DNA from 4 places in the Lysinibacillus parviboronicapiens genome. Region 1 is predicted to be linked to each of the others. Evidence: riboswitches for the same ligand, from Rfam matches in the RefSeq annotation. Region 1 holds a riboswitch; each other region holds the start of a gene.
What was found. Region 1 has a riboswitch for thiamine pyrophosphate ahead of thiT (energy-coupled thiamine transporter ThiT). Riboswitches for the same ligand answer to the same signal wherever they lie in the genome.
Positions count from the first base shown of each region.

Region 2: it holds a riboswitch for thiamine pyrophosphate, as region 1 does, so the genes downstream of both, thiC (phosphomethylpyrimidine synthase ThiC) here and thiT (energy-coupled thiamine transporter ThiT) in region 1, are expected to answer to the same signal.
Region 3: it holds a riboswitch for thiamine pyrophosphate, as region 1 does, so the genes downstream of both, thiM (hydroxyethylthiazole kinase) here and thiT (energy-coupled thiamine transporter ThiT) in region 1, are expected to answer to the same signal.
Region 4: it holds a riboswitch for thiamine pyrophosphate, as region 1 does, so the genes downstream of both, C9J31_RS11820 (ABC transporter substrate-binding protein) here and thiT (energy-coupled thiamine transporter ThiT) in region 1, are expected to answer to the same signal.

Region 1 is NZ_CP073713.1:4,175,771-4,179,990, forward strand. It holds gene C9J31_RS20255 (polyphosphate kinase 2 family protein) at 1-357, opposite strand, end outside; gene C9J31_RS20260 (hypothetical protein) at 565-1,278, shown strand; gene map (type I methionyl aminopeptidase) at 1,307-2,062, opposite strand; gene thiT (energy-coupled thiamine transporter ThiT) at 2,189-2,749, opposite strand; TPP riboswitch at 3,114-3,221, opposite strand; gene C9J31_RS20275 (magnetosome magnetite crystal formation protein family) at 3,347-3,679, shown strand; gene C9J31_RS24080 (hypothetical protein) at 3,741-3,863, shown strand; gene C9J31_RS20280 (AAA family ATPase) at 3,899-4,220, opposite strand, start outside.
Region 2 is NZ_CP073713.1:258,356-262,575, reverse strand. It holds gene thiC (phosphomethylpyrimidine synthase ThiC) at 1-1,588, opposite strand, end outside; TPP riboswitch at 1,737-1,851, opposite strand; gene C9J31_RS01400 (AEC family transporter) at 1,975-2,904, opposite strand; gene C9J31_RS01395 (methyl-accepting chemotaxis protein) at 3,193-4,220, opposite strand, start outside.
Region 3 is NZ_CP073713.1:3,619,041-3,623,260, reverse strand. It holds gene thiE (thiamine phosphate synthase) at 1-478, opposite strand, end outside; gene thiD (bifunctional hydroxymethylpyrimidine kinase/phosphomethylpyrimidine kinase) at 471-1,292, opposite strand; gene thiM (hydroxyethylthiazole kinase) at 1,292-2,047, opposite strand; TPP riboswitch at 2,135-2,233, opposite strand; gene mbcS (acyl-CoA synthetase MbcS) at 2,424-4,010, shown strand; gene sppA (signal peptide peptidase SppA) at 4,191-4,220, shown strand, end outside.
Region 4 is NZ_CP073713.1:2,476,371-2,480,590, reverse strand. It holds gene C9J31_RS11835 (ABC transporter ATP-binding protein) at 1-585, opposite strand, end outside; gene C9J31_RS11830 (ABC transporter permease) at 560-1,333, opposite strand; gene C9J31_RS11825 (thiamine-binding protein) at 1,330-1,623, opposite strand; gene C9J31_RS11820 (ABC transporter substrate-binding protein) at 1,624-2,619, opposite strand; TPP riboswitch at 2,867-2,978, opposite strand; gene parC (DNA topoisomerase IV subunit A) at 3,117-4,220, opposite strand, start outside.

The DNA.
Region 1 (4,220 bases):
AATACGCTCTACTAACACACGACCATACCAGGAACGGTCGAAAATTGCGATTTGCCCATGCTGAGGTAATTTTCTCCAGAAACGTTGTAAATAGTTGTAGCGAAGTTCATGTGGCTGAGGTGCTGAAATAGGGTGCACGACATAGCCACGAGGATCTACGCGTTCGATTAGACGTTTTATAGCACCGCCCTTCCCTGCCGCATCCATACCTTCAAATACTAAAATAAGCCCGATTTTATTGTTTAGTAAAAACTGCTGGGCATTTAACATTTCATATTGGAGTACTTTTAATTTCTTTTTATACATTTTTTTATCTAGTTCAATCGATAGGTCAAGATTTTTTAGATTTTGAGTCATTAAAACTTCACTCCTTTAATTTAGCTATTCATATTGTACTAAAGAAATATATGGATGCCTATCCAAATGGTAAATTGTAGATAAATTTGACGAAACAAGACGATACATTATTGGCAATTTCCGCTATAATGAAAATAGAAAATTTGTGACAGTCCTATACTTATTTGTCTTTTCCCTATACAATTTAACAGGAAGGGAGAGGAAACTATGCCTCAATTTATTTTGATGACAATTTCTTATATTGTCGCACTCATCCTAACCTTTTCATCCTATTTCATAAAAATAAATGGTCAATCTACGTTAGAAATCTCTAATCGTTTTCCCGTTATGTTTGCGCCTTTTAATGTTAGTTATGTAATTTGGATTGTGGTTTACTTTTTACTCGGCTATTGGTTAGTTATGAATTTCAAAAAGACAACTATTAAACAGACTGTTCTCTTTAGTAGCATTTGTATATTGCAGGCGTTTGCCATTGTGTTTTGGCATCACGAATTATTTATCGTGTCACTTTGCAGTACGTTAATATTAGTAATTTATTTATTTTTACTGTACAATACGTATTCACTTAGCAATAATGCGCTAACAGGTCGAGTGCCATTTTCTATCTATCTCGCTTGGGCGACTTTTACTCTAATGACAAATGCAAGTTTTACATTAACATCGTATGAATGGAACGGCTTCGGTCTTAGCAATCCACTTTGGGCAGTTATTTTACTGACTATTGGAGTTGCCATAGCACTACATATTCGCTTTCATCACTTCGATATTGTGTATCCGAGTGTTTTTATCTGGGCCTATATAGGTATTGCGTTACATAATGGCTTTGATGAATTACTCGTGACAACAGCCGCCTTATTTTTATGCGGTGTGCTCCTTGTTGGTATACAATTTATTAAAAAAAATCCTGCCTACCAAAAATAACATGGTAAGCAGGATTTTTTTCTATTGATTATGCTTCATCTAATGTTGTTAAAATAATTGGTTTGTCTTTTGTAACAATAATCGAATGCTCGATTTGAGCAACTAATGATTTGTCTGGTGTAATGAATGTCCAGCCATCACCAGCTTCAACAATATGCTCTGCTTTTGCTGAGATGAACGGCTCAACCGCTAACACCATTCCCTCTTTCATAATTGTTGAGTCCCACGCATCGTAATAGTTTAAAATGTGATTTGGCTCATCATGTAAAGAGCGACCTAGTCCATGACCTGTTAAATTCATGATGACTGTTAAATCGTTCGCATAAGCTTCACGTTCAACAGCTTTCCCTATTTGGTTTAATTTAGAACCAGCTTTTACTTTCGTCATCGCACGTTCAAAAGCACTTTTCGCTACGCGGCAAAGTTTTTCTTTATCTTCATAACCTTCTCCGACTACGAATGAAATACCAGTATCAGCAAAATAGCCGTTTAGCGAACCTGACACATCAATATTGACAATATCCCCGTCTTGAATAATACGGCTTCCCGGTATACCATGTGCTACTTCTTCATTAACACTAATACAAGTGTAACCTGGGAAATCATATTCACCTTTTGGTCCAGAAATAGCTCCTGCTTCCGCAAACATACGGCCTGCAATTTCATCTAATTCAAGTGTTGTCACACCTGGTTTTGTAGCAGCCTTCATTGCTTCACGAATTTCAGCACAAATACGACCGATTTTTTTAAAGGCTTCAATCTCTTCTTGCGTTTTTACAATCATTTTTAACGTCCCTTTCATCTAATATCTACACTCTAATATATCACATCCACAAACCAATGATGAACAATACGCGCTAATTAGCTTAGAAAAGCCGCCTGTACCCTATAGGAACAGACGGCTTACACATTAAGATTTTCGTTGCATTAACTGTGGTGCTGCTGTGAATAAAAGAACACCTGCAATAGCAGTTAAGATTGTTGCTGGTAGCATATATGTTCCATTATAAATAATGGAATAAATCCAAGCGTTTTGATCGCCAGCATACTCTGCGAAGAATACAGCTCCTGCAACCGTATGCGACAAGTAGCGTAAAAATCCAGCTAAAACAGTGCCTATGATTATAAAAATAGCCATCTTCTTTTTGTTTACGTTCGCTGCAGCTTCGAGTACAGGCTTACGCACAAGCGCCGCTACACCAACTACTGTGAAAGCAACCCCATAATCCAATAAACCTTGAAGCCAGTGTACAATGTACGCACCGAACATCGTTTGCATAACGCCAATAAGTAGTCCTGTTGTCAGCCCTGCAAAAAGCCCCCAACGAAATGCCATTAAAATAATGGGAACCATCACGAGACTAACCGAGCCGCCTTGTGCCCATACTTTAAAAGAAACTTGATCGAGTACAAGACCCACTGCTGCGAAAATCGCAATCTCCACCAGCATTAATAGTCTTTTTTTGTCCATAATATTATTCTCTCCTTTGTTCCGATGTAGGATACAAGAGCAGGAATAGAAATCAGTTATTTAAATATGATGTGCTCAATCTGGCAATCTATTATGCCTCTGTTAATAGGTGTACAAATTTTGAAATATGCTTATACAACAATACCTTAGGCTGTAGCATCTTTACCAATGTAGCTACATTGCTACATCTCCTACGTTAAGATACCATCTTTAATTCCTTTCAAAATCCATAACACCCCTAGAGACTTTAGCTTCATTCTGTTGGCCTGTGAGCACCTACTAAAAAAGGATACTCCTCTTTTCTTCGCTAACCTAATTGAAGATAAAAAAACGATGCCAGGACAGAGCCTCACATCGTAAAAGTGTCGGTTTCTATCCACATCCCTACGCAAGCTTTAACTTACAGGTTCGAAGAGTAAAGGCATTACGTGCCCAGTCTCAGCTGACATCATCAGCTCCCCTTGTGGTCGTTACATCTTAATTTTGCTTGAACATCCTCATTGTACGCAAACACTTTTGTGATTACAACCATTTCTTCATTAATTTTTGAAACTTTTGAGTTTTTCATGCGTAAATTTTAAATAAGGAGGGACAACTATGGAGAATCAAAAAATATTATCTGCCTTTAGTTATCTCAGTATATTTTTCGCACCTTTTATTGTGCCGTTAATTGTTTATTTCGTGTCAAAGGATAGTGAAGTGAAGCGCCATTCAATCCGAGCGCTTATATCGCATTTAATTCCTTTTCTGTTCGGCATCATTTTCTTTATCGTCTTCCTGTTTTCGTCAATGTCATTCAATACGTTTGAACCTGATGCAACTGGCAGTACATTCATTATCATTTGGTTGGCTGCTTTTGCGATTTACTTACTCGTATCTCTTGGCATTATCATCTGGAATATTGTTCAGGCTGTACGCGTTATCCGTTAGTAATTATGTTTCATCCTCGAGTTAAACAGGTAGAACTAATAGTAAAAGGGAGCTGATATTCATGAAAGTATCTAAAATCGTAAAAACTGCTGTCAAATTAGCGCCTATAGTGATTCCAATTGTCAAGAAAGTGGTAGCTGCAAAAAAGGGAACAACTCCCAACCCAATGACTCGAAGAAAATAAAGAAAAGGCGTATCCTATAAGGGAACGCCTTTTCTTTATTTCACTTCAAACCGTGTTCTGCTATGTCCACTTAAGGTTTTTTCAACATGTAAAACAGCGGGCATAGAGGCCTTTAGTTCTGCAACATGGGAAATAACGCCAATCATACGACCCGATTCTTGTAGATCAATGAGTGCATCAATGGCTTTATTCAATGCCTCCTCATCAAGCGAGCCAAAACCTTCGTCAATAAACATTGTATCGATTCGAATATTCCCTTGAAAACTTTGAATGACATCTGCCATGCCCAGCGCCAGACTTAAAGAGGCATTAAATTTCTCCCCACCTGACAATGTTTTGACATCCCGAATTTGATCA
Region 2 (4,220 bases), 910 kb from region 1:
ATGTTTCATCGTGGTAATCCACTGCTCGCTCAGGATCTAATGATAAATTGAATTGATCACGCCAACGGAATTCAAAACGTGCTTTTGATAGTGCATCATCCCTTACCTGTGCCCCTGGATGACCCTTTGCTAAATCAGCAGCATGTGCAGCAATTTTATACGTAATGACTCCAACACGAACATCTTCACGATTAGGTAAACCGAGATGCTCTTTCGGCGTTACATAGCAAAGCATTGCTGTACCAAACCAACCAATCATTGCTGCGCCAATGGCCGATGTAATATGGTCATAGCCAGGAGCAATATCGGTTGTTAAAGGGCCTAACGTATAGAATGGCGCTTCCTTACACACCTCTAATTGCTTGTCCATATTTTCTTTAATGAGATGCATCGGGACGTGACCTGGCCCTTCTACCATGACTTGCACATCATGTTTCCAGGCAATCTGTGTTAGCTCTCCAAGTGTTTCAAGCTCCGCGAATTGCGCCTCATCATTGGCATCTGCAATAGAGCCTGGACGTAAGCCATCCCCTAAAGAAAAAGCTACATCGTACGTCTTCATAATTTCGCAAATTTCTTCAAAATGACTATATAAAAAACTTTCTTCATGATGAAATAAGCACCACTGCGCCATAATCGAACCACCACGCGAGACAATACCGGTTACACGATTAGCTGTTAGTGGTACATAACGTAGTAATACCCCTGCATGAATAGTGAAGTAATCAACACCCTGCTCGGCCTGTTCGATTAATGTATCTCGGTACACCTCCCACGTTAAGTTTTCCGCAATGCCATTTACCTTTTCTAGCGCTTGATAAATAGGCACTGTTCCTACGGGTACAGCAGCGTTGCGAATAATCCATTCACGCGTCGTATGAATATGCTTACCCGTAGACAAATCCATAATATTATCTGCACCCCAGCGTGTTGCCCATGTCATTTTTTCTACTTCCTCAGCAATGGAGGAGGATACAGCTGAATTACCGATATTGGCATTAATCTTCACATGGAAGTTACGGCCAATAATCATTGGCTCTGCCTCTGGATGATTAATGTTTGAAGGCATAATTGCACGACCTTCAGCAATTTCAGCACGTACGAATTCTGGATCTAAATTTTCGCGAATGGCTACAAACTCCATTTCTGGTGTGATAATGCCCTTTCTTGCATAATGAAGCTGCGTTACATTGCGCCCTTTTTTCGCACGTAAAGGTTTTCGATAAAGCCCCGGAAAAACATTTTCTTTAATACGTGGATCATCATCATTACGAAAGCCATTATCCTCGGGCTTAATCTTACGGCCTTCATATTCTTCTACATCCCCACGCTCTTTTATCCAACCGCTTCTCAAAGCAGGCAAACCTTTGGTAATATCTACTTTGTAAGTAGGATCTGTATATGGACCACTTGTATCATATACACGCACTGGCGCATTTTCTTCTTCCCCAAAGCTCCCAGTTGTTGGACTTAGCATAATTTCACGCATTGGCACTAAAATATCTGATCTTGAGCCTTCTACATACACCTTTTTGCTTCCATCAAAACTAGTCATAATGTTAATGTTTTTTTCGCTAACTGTTGTCATAAACTACTTCGCTCCCTTTTACATATTTTAAGAAGGACCGAATCTAGCTCACCCCAACAATTTACTTTGCTACATATGAAAAGCCGAATCCAAAAAAATTTGGATCCGGCTGTGAATGTAAGGGTTTATTATCGCAAAGTATAAGTACTGCGATAATCATTAACTTTCCCACGCTGGTATGAGCCAGATCAGGTCCAAAGGGTCAAGAAACCTCAATGCGTTTCCCTCTCAGCCTGACTCATCAGACTCCCCTAGTTAAAGCTATTCAATTTGATGTTAGTGTAGCAGATATTACTAATAGATGGAAGTTATATTTTAAAATCATAACAATTAATTAGTACACTTTATATTTTGGCACAAGCTATTTCATATATGACGAAGATACTTTATGTAAAAAGTATTTCTGCCACGTAAATGACGAGCGTCACTGTGATACAGCTAACAATAGTCGAAAATAACACGGTTTGTGCTGCAGTGGCTGATTCAACATCGTATTCTAAAGCAAGGCTTGAGCTATTGCGTGACGTCGGAAAGGCACTAGCTATAAAGAGTGACTGAGCTACAACACCGTCTAAGCCAAGCGTAAAAATAATGACAAGCGCCACAGCTGGTCCAATAATCAGCCGTGTAAAGCAACTGACAAAAACGGTTTTATTAAACATCAACTTGATTTCAAGCTGGGATAGTTGCGCTCCAAGCGTAATAAGTGCCACAGCGATAAAACCATCTGCTACATGGTCGATTGGAATACGAATAAACTGGGGGATACCAATATTGAAGAAATTCATTGCCACACCAATAATAAGCGCATGTATAATAGGCATTTTCAAGAAGTCCTTTATAATGGCGAGCCCAGATTTTGTCGAGGAAATAAGATTATATAAACCATATGTATACGTTGTCATATTTTGGAAAATAACTAGAATAACCTGAATGGCCACTCCTATCGGCTGTGTTGCGAATATCATTTGCGCAACCGGAATACCATAGTTACCTGAGTTAATGAGCACAACGCTGTTTTTAAACACTGCTGTTTCTGTTTTTGCTAAACCAAGTCCCTTTGCTAAAAAATGACTGAGCACCATTTGACTCCCGATAAAGAGAATAATAAACACCGCGACCTGTCCTAGTACCGACAGCTCCACAGTCGTTTCATATAAATTCATAAAAACCGCAGCCGGCATAAAGCAATATGTAATAAGTTGGGATAATGCTTTTAAATTAAATCGAAATTTTTTCTGCAAGACTGCTCCAAGTACAAGAAGCACTAAAATTGGGGCAACAATTTGAAAGAAAATCATACCGAGATACATCATGTAGTTTATCCCCCCTCATCTCTTTCTATAGTAGTGCTATCTGCGAGCTAGGTCAATGTGCTTTGCTTGACCCTTCTAATGACTTTAAAAACGATTTCATGTCATTGCTCGTAGTATTTTCGAATAACAAAAGAATCTGAAGACCCCTTCAGGAAAGTAAGTTAGGCAAGCCCCCTGGGTTGAGGAGGCTTGCGGCTTACTAGCGGCTTGACAGATTTCCTTTTCACTTTACTATATTCTCATTATAGAAGGATTTAGTACCAAAGCCATTTTTATAAAGAAGAGGAATTAAGCGAGTTTAAAGCGTTTAACAACTTCTTGTAATTCTTGTGAGATTTTATTCATATTATTTATTGATTCTGCAACCTTTTCTAGCTCTGCCTGCTGATCAATTGTTGAAGCACTTACTTCCTCGGCAGAAGCGGCAGTCTCCTCTGAAATAGCTGAAATGCTTTGAATAGCCATAAGTGCTTGATTTTTGTGCTCTAACATACCAGAAAGTTTAGCGAGTAACTCGTTAATTGAGGTTGCAATAGAACTAGAGAGCTCACTATTGTCCTTAAAGGCTATTTCCGTGCTTTGTACGGATTCATTTTGCGCTTGCATTAAGCTAGCATTAGCAGCTATTACTAATACTGTTTGTTTAGAGTTTTCTAATATACTATCCACAGTTGTCTTAATGACATCTGTTTCATTTCTCGATTGCTCAGCTAGTTTTCTAACCTCCTCGGCTACCACTGCAAAGCCCTTCCCATGTTCTCCTGCTCGAGCCGCTTCAATACTTGCATTAAGTGCAAGCAGATTTGTTTGCTCCATAATACCATGAATAGAGACAATAACTTGGTTGATATTCGCAATATTAGAAGATAATGATTCTATTTGCTGTTGTATTCGTCCATTCATTTCATTGGTTTCTGTATTACGTACACGCAAACTATCGACTTCTTTCATACCCTTTTCAGTTGTTGTTTGCGTCTTAGCAGACAGTTCTTCCATTTGAGAAGACAACTGTGTAATCGTATCAATCTGTTCGGATAGGTCCATCATTCGATAGTTTGTTTCTTCCGTATCTTCAGATTGCTTAGAAGCACCTTGAGCAATTTCGTTTATTGCTACTGTCACTTCTTGACTAGAGGCTACAATCTCATTAAATGCTTCATGGACATGAGTTGATGATTGGTTAAGCAAAGTCGTAGATTGCAATACCGTATGTATAGCATCATTCGTTTTGTCTAACATATTATTATAGGCAACTGAAACTGCGCCTATTTCATCTGACTTAATATATTTTTCGTCAATTTTTTTCGTTAAATCCC
Region 3 (4,220 bases), 560 kb from region 1:
GGTGTTCAGAACGAACTTGTTGTAGAAATTCAGTACCACTTGGAGGTTTGGCATTACTTTTAGAAGTGGTTGCGAAAATAGGACCGATACCTACATAATCAGCTGCGTACTGTAAAGCAGTGTGCACTTCATCTTTTGTATGAACAGACACACCAAGTAACATATCTCCAATTTTCTCGCGGATAACTGCAACAGGAAAATCATCTTGCCCAATATGAATGCCATCCGCACCAAGTTTTAAAGCAAGCTCAATATCATCATTGACGATAAACGGAATATGATACTGCTTACATAGCTTTTGACAACTTTGAGCAAAAATTTCATAAGCTAGCCCAGTTAATGCGTCTGGCCCCTTTTCGCGAAATTGAAACATGGTAATGCCTGATTGTAACGCCTCTTCAAGTACTTCTAATGGAGGTCGTTTATGAACGTTTGCCGAACCCATAATAAAATAGAGCTTTAAATCGTGGTTATTCATGAATAATCACCTCGCAAAAACCTTTGTATTTATGGTAGGCAAAATGATTGGTCGGACCGTGTCCATTGCCAATAGATAAATCATGTGTAATGGCAAGCTGAATAAATTTTTTCGCTTCCAAAATAGCCTGATCTATTGGTAAGTTAGACCCAATAAAAGCTGTTAATGCAGCAGAAAATGTGCAGCCTGTACCGTGTGTATTGTTTGTTGCAATACGTGCCGTTTGCATGGAAAATGATCGACCATCTTTAAAAAATACATAATCAGTCGCAAATTTTTTGTCAGATAAATGACCACCTTTCATGACAACACATCGTGCGCCTAGTTGCAAAAGTGTATGAGCAGCTTGCTTAATTGAAGCTGGGGTATCAATCTTTTTGCCTGTTAATACTTCTGCTTCCGGGATATTTGGCGTAATAACAGTTGCTAATGGTAATAAATAACATCGCAATGCCTCGATTGCTTGTTGTTGCAATAAGCTTTCGCCACCTTTAGCAATCATTACTGGATCAATGATAAGTGGTATATCCAAGTCAGCCATTATATTTGCAATGGTCTGAATAACATCAGCAGAAAAAAGCATTCCTGTTTTGATAGCACTAATTGAAAAATCCTCTAATAGTGCATAAAATTGTTTTTCGATAAAGCTTGGATCAATGGATAAAACATCATACACACCTAATGTATTTTGAGCAGTTAACGCTGTAATCACAGATGTGCCAAATACCTTTAATTCTTGAAATGTTTTTAAATCTGCTTGAATGCCTGCACCGCCGCCACTATCTGAGCCTGCAATTGTAGTCACGATATGCACTATTTTTCACCGTCCTTTGAAAGACGATGTAACTCATTTAAGATAGCAATTTGAAAATCACCAATATATTGAGTAGAGCAAGCAGCATGTTCAGCTATTTTTTTATAGGCCAATAAAGTATTTACTAATTGTTTATATGGCTCATTTTGTGCAACATAAGCGGCTGCGCAAATTGCACTTAATAGGCAGCCTGTCCCTGTGACTTCTGTCATTTGCTGATGTCCCCCATCAATCCAATGCATTTGTTTACCATCAGTTATAAAATCTTTTTCACCGGTCACAATAACTATACAATCATAGCGTTGAGCAACTTGCTTTGCCTCATCCTCAATACAAATTGACCCGCTGCCACTGTCGACGCCTTTTTGTTGCCAATTTACATTGGCAATAGCAGCAAGCTCACCAATATTGCAACGAATAACAGCAAATTTAACTTGCGTTAATAAATGCTGTATTGTTTTTTTGCGAAAAGTAGTCGCTCCTGCACCAACGGGATCTAAAATAATTGGGATGCCAAGTGTATTGGCCATTTCTCCCGCACGTAACATAGATTCTTTTGTACGATCATTTATCGTACCCGTATTTAATAATAGCGCGGAAGCGATTTTTACCATTTCTGTAACTTCATCGATTTCATCGGCCATTACAGGAGAAGCACCAATTGCCAGTAAGCCATTTGCTTGAAAATTGGCCACGACATAGTTTGTGATACAGTGAATAAGTGGCTGTTGTTTACGTATTGTTTGTAAAATCATAGTAAGTCCTCCTTTTTGGGTGGACGTAAGCATGCAAAAAAAAGCTCTTTTCGTGCAAAGAGTACACGTAAAAAGAGCTTTTCATCAATAACAAGATGTATTGCTCCCTACGTCAGTATTAACTAACAGGTTCAAAGGGTCAGGTTTTACCTTCTCAACTCAAGACGAGTCCCCCTGCAATCATGATTTTAGTTGACCAAAATGTACCATACTTTTTCTCCGTGTTCAATAGCGATTTCCAATTATCATAAAAGCAGTGACTGTTGCCATATAAAGAAGTATGATAGTTGTCATGACTTTTCAAAATTAAGGCTTCTTCCATTGAAAATCAAGAAAAATGAGTTTTATAATGGGCATAGCGAAGGGGGCATATGCCATGAATAGACAAGATTTACTCGCACCAGAGTGGTATAACATTGCAGAAGAAATTGAAAAGTATGCACAGAATCCAACCAAAAATGCTTTAATAGTTTATAACGAAAACGAAGATATACAATATATTACATATGCAACTTTACTTGAAAAGGCAAATCAGACAGCACATGTATTCACATCTCAAGGATTAGTCAAAGGAGATGTAATTTTAGTTATGGTGCCAAGATCAGTTGAGGCGTACATTGTTTATATTGCTGCATTAAAGGCTGGCTTAACGATTATTCCAAGCTCTGAGATGTTGCGTGCAAAGGATATAGACTATCGAATCACACATGCTGATGCAAAGGCGGTTATTGCCTATGAGCCATATATTGAACAATTTGATGAGGTGGAAAATTTAGAGGACGTGCAGCAGTTTGTCATTGGTCAGGCACATGCACCATGGCATCCTTTGCTAGAGCAAATGAAAAATAAACCCACTACCTATACAAGCGCCACACCAACGAAATGTACGGATCTTGCATTTCTTGCCTACACAAGTGGCACAACAGGCAATCCAAAGGCTGCTGTTCATACACACAGTTGGGGTTACGCACATTTGCGGACAACAGCACCAAATTGGTTAGGCGTTGAAGAAAATGATATAGTGTGGGCTACTGCAGCTCCAGGGTGGCAAAAATGGATATGGAGTCCATTCCTTGCAACATTGGGTAGTGGAGCAACAGCTTTTGTTTACAAAGGAAAATTTGATGCAGCTACATACTTAACGTTACTTGAAAAATTTAATATTAATGTTCTGTGCTGTACGCCCACTGAATATCGTTTTATGGCAGCACTTGAAAATTTACAACACTACAATTTGAGTAGCATTCGTCAAGCTGTATCTGCAGGAGAACCGCTGAACAGTGAGGTTACGAAAATATTCTTACAAAACTTTAAACTTCAGGTACGTGATGGCTACGGTCAAACTGAAAATACATTACTTGTTGGAACAATGGTAGGTATGGAGCCACGTGTTGGCTCAATGGGTCAACCAACGCCGGGAAATACGGTAGAAATTATTGATGATTTTGGTAACCCTGTTGCAGATGGTGCCGTTGGTGATATAGCGGTTCATCGTGAAACACCAGCATTATTTAAAAAATATTTTAAAGACCCAGAACGTACAAGCTTACAATTCCGTGGTGATTGGTATATCACTGGAGACCGTGCATATAAAGATAAAGATGGTTATTTTTGGTTTGAGGGACGTGGTGATGATGTCATTATTTCTTCAGGCTACACCATTGGACCATTTGAGGTTGAAGATGCATTAATGAAACATCCAACTGTGAAAGAAGTTGCAGTAGTTGCGAGTCCTGATGAAGTACGTGGTAATATTGTAAAGGCATTTGTAGTATTGCATGATAGAAGAATAGGCATTGCATCACTTATTCAAGAACTCCAAGATCATGTAAAAGCATTAACAGCGCCCTACAAGTATCCACGTGCGATTGAATTTGTTGAGGAGTTACCAAAGACCGCATCGGGTAAAATTCGCCGTGTCGAACTACGTCAGCTTGAAAAGTATCAGTATACGCAAAAATAATTTCCTAGGAAATAATGTCGAAAATCAAAGTTCATGCCAAATTTATGAACTTTGGTTTTTTTTATGTATAAAAAGCTTTTTTATGGCAAAATGTATAAGATAAAACTATTGCATAATATTGCAAAAAAGTGAAACATTTTAGACGTTGACACGTATAAGGTGTTGAGGAGGCGGAAAGACATGAATGTTAAAAGGTGGGTAGCCTTAATT
Region 4 (4,220 bases), 1.7 Mb from region 1:
ACGATCTGCTAAAAAAAGAGCTTCTTCGATATTATGTGTGACAAACAAAATCGATTTTCGGTGTTGTTCCCAAATAGATAACAGCCATGCTTGCATTTCTAGTCTTGTAAACTCATCAAGCGCTGAGAACGGTTCATCTAAGCATAAAATAGGTTTATCACTAACGATTGCTCGAATAAATGATACACGCTGCTGCATGCCTCCAGATAGTGCATTGGGATAAGCATTTTCAAACTGTGCGAGTCCTACCTTTTCTAGCCATGCCCGTGCTTGTTCGATATGTGGTTGCTGCTGTAGTTCCTCTACAATCGTGACATTCTCTAAAATCGTTCGCCAAGGGAGTAAACAGGGCTGTTGAGGCATATAGCCGATGGTTCCTCTTTTTAGCTGTATATCTTCTTCGTCTAACAAAATTGCCCCCCCATCTAAGGCGGAAATACCTCCAATTAATTGAAAGAGGGTACTTTTTCCACTACCAGACGGGCCGATAATCGCAACAAATTCACCTTCCTTTACTTCAAAAGATAAGTTGTTAATGACTTGCAGTGAGCCAAATGATTTATGAATGCCTTGAATGTTCAGCATGTAGTCCCCTCCCTTTCACAACGAGCTTTTCGAGCACACGAATGCCACTAAATAACAATAAGCTTAATAAAACGATGGCAAAAATGGCCACGAATACACGGTCCGTACGAAAAGAAGATTGTGCAAGTGTCATATAGACACCGATGCCCTTTTTAGCACCAAGCCACTCTGCAATAACAGCGCCCATAACACTATACGTAGCCGCAATCTTTATGCCTGAGAAAATAGCTGGATAGGCATAGGGCCATTCAAGTTTCCAGAATGTTTGTGCCTTGGTTGCACCAATCATCTCAAAATAGTGTTTTAGCTCAGGTGAGGTTTGGCGAAATCCGTCCATAGCCGCAATCACAATTGGGAAAAAGCAAACCAGACAAATAATAATGAGTTTCGGCAACAAACCAAAGCCAAACCAGATAATTAATAGTGGCGCCAGTACAAGCACTGGTACATTTTGTGACACAATCAGGATGGGATAAAATAATTCCCGAATCATAGCCGAACGATGTAACAATACAGCAACACTTAACCCAAAGATTATCCCAATGGCAAGACCTAAGAGTGCCAACTGTACACTAGCAAAGACATGTGGTAAAAATGCTTTATAGGATTGAACTGCTTCTATTATAATGGCGCTCGGTGCAGGTAACAGCCACTGTGGAATTTGTGCAAATTGAACAATTAGTTCCCATATGAATAAGAGGAAGACGATAAAAATAATCGTCCTCCCTTGTTTTATTGCCTGAATCATGGACGATATTTCTCCGTCAACGTCCCCATCGTAATACCTGTTGGCTGATATAAAATTTTCACCTGTGTAATAACGTTTATTGCCCCAAGCTCAATCATCTTGCTATTCATTTCTTCTAGGATTTGAAGCAAAGTAGAGAGTTCACCTTCCATTGTCGTTTCCAATGGATGTACCTCATATTTTACTCCTGAAGCATCGATAACAGCGATCGCCGCGTCAACAAAAGGAATAACGTCCTCATATTTTTCAGTTTTCGGTATGATTTGTACACTGATTAATGAATTTGCCATTTACTTTGCCTCCTTAGTTGGTAAAAAATCGTTTGTAAATGCCTTTGCTGGGTTGAATTCACCTTCTAAAACATTATTACTTGTCATCCAATCAGCATAGTTTCTCCATACGGCTAATTTTTGTTCACCCCATTGTGCGGCATCATCTTGATACTTGTCTGCTAGCCATTCCTGACTTTTATGTACAAGCTCTTTATCTAAATCTGGTGCCGCTTCTAGTAGAATATCAGCTGCTTCTTTCGGTTGATTGATGGCATATTCATAGCCCTTTGCTGCGGCCGCAACAAATGCCTTTACCGTATCCGGGTTCTCCGCAATCATTTTTTCGTTTGTTGCAAGTACTGGTGTATAATAATCAAGCTGTTCACTATAGTCTGTTAAGTACAGCATGTTGAGCTTTTCACCACGCAGTTCCGCTTCTATCCCTGTCCAAGCATAGTATATCCAAGCAACATCAATGTCTTTCTGCATCATGGTAAAGAAATCTAAATCACCGGCATTGACCATATCTAATTTATTGACATCTGCATTCTCTGTTTGCATTAATGATTGCAATACCGCCTGTTCAAGAGGAGCCCCCCAACCGCCATACGTTTTTCCTTCAAAATCTTTTGGTGATGTAATACCATGCGCAGCAAGTGACGCAAAACCTGACGTATTATGTTGAATAACGGCTGCAATCGATACTAATGGTACATCCTGCACGCGTGCTTGTGTAATCGACTCTTGGTAGCTTACGCCAAACTCAGCCTTGCCAGATGCAACAAGCTGATCGGCTCCTGCATCGCCAGGTAATAGAATATCTACGTCTAAGCCCTGTTTTTCAAAGTAACCAAGCTTTTTAGCCACATAAAGTCCTGTGTGATTTGTATTAGGTGACCAGTCAAGTACGACTGATACTTTTTTTAATGAATTCGATTCTTGTTTGTCCTCTTGAGCGTTACAGCCGACTAATGTTAATAGTGCTGCAACAAGGATCAATAACCATTTCTTCATGCTGAATCCTCCCAGTAAGTAGTGTGAAAGTGTTCATGTTTGAATGCTGTCATCACCATTTGAAAAACGTACTCGTCCCTTTTATGTAAAAGGCGCTGACAATTTCGAAATGAAAGTAAGATGTGTATCTGCATTTTCAAGCGTGTTAATGCGACTCGTGCATGTTGCAGGATAACTCCAAGACATAAAAAAACGCCCAGGAGTCATCCCAGACGTTTGAAATCGGTATCAAAAAATAATAGTACTATATTTTTGAGTAGATGTTCCCTACGCTGGTACGAGCCAAATCAGGTTCAAAGGGTCAGCGTCTGAACGGACACAATCTCAGCTGGCAACTACCAGCCCCCCTACATTCTTAACATATGAACTTTTCGAGGACTATTATACCCATATCTCTAAGCAAATGACAAGGCTCTAATTACATAGAGATTTTATTGTTAATTAATAAATCAAAAAAAGCCCAGTTCTCGAAAAAGAACATGGGCTTGATTGTTTAGCTATTTTTCATTTTTTGCCTTTAAAACATGGGCAATTGCACCGTCAGTAGCTATATCAACTTTAAAGGAGCCATTCGAATGACGATCTGAGCGTGTTAGCCCTTTCACATCAATCACTTCTTGCACACCCTTTTCAGTTTCCACTACAATTTGCTCTTCATCCGTAGCTCGAGTAACAGAGACGATACGGTGAGGATTTGCTTTTAACTCGGTTAATACTTTTAGCCCTCGTTTTGCACGGCTGGCTATATCTACCTCAGCGACATTCATTTTCTTCACTGCCCCACGCTGTGTCACAATCACAACATATTCCGTGTCACTTGGCTTTAATATCGTTACACCTACTAAAGCTTCGCCCTCTTTCAGCGTTATGCCTTTCACCCCTCCTGTTTTCACCCCCGTTACAGGCAATTCTTCAATTGGGAAGCGAATCGCATAGGCCGTATCTGTGATTAATAATAATTCTGCCTCGTCTGTCACAAGATCCGCAAAAATCATTTCATCGCCGGATTTGACATTCATCGTTTTAATAGGCTTAGAATAACGAGTTACCGCATAATCACTTAGCGGTGAGCGCTTAATTTGTCCATCTTTGGTCGCCGTTAAAATATAGGTATTTGGCTGTTCAAATGTTTCGAAGCCATATACCGCAATAATGGATTCATCCTCATTGGTTGGCACTATACTTGAAATATGCTGGCCAAGGTCCTTCCATCGAATATCCGGTAATTCATGCACGGGTTGATAAATATAATTGCCTCGATTTGTGAAAAGTAACACATGGTGCTGCGTATTTAAATTTTCCTCATACAATAAATAATCGGAATCCTTCATGGCGAAATCTTGACCATTGGAGGCAGCATGAGAACGTGTAGATGTACGCTTAATATAGCCATCCTTCGTTACTGTTACAACTACTTCTTCACTTGGGACAAGTACATCTAATGTTATTTTAATTTCTTCAATTTCACGTTCGATTTTTGAACGACGTGGTTCAGTAAAGCGCTTTTTAATATCGAGTAACTCTTGTTTTATGACACGCACTAGTTTTGCTTCACTGTTAAGAATACCTTCAAGCTTTGCAATTAGTGCATTTAGTTCATC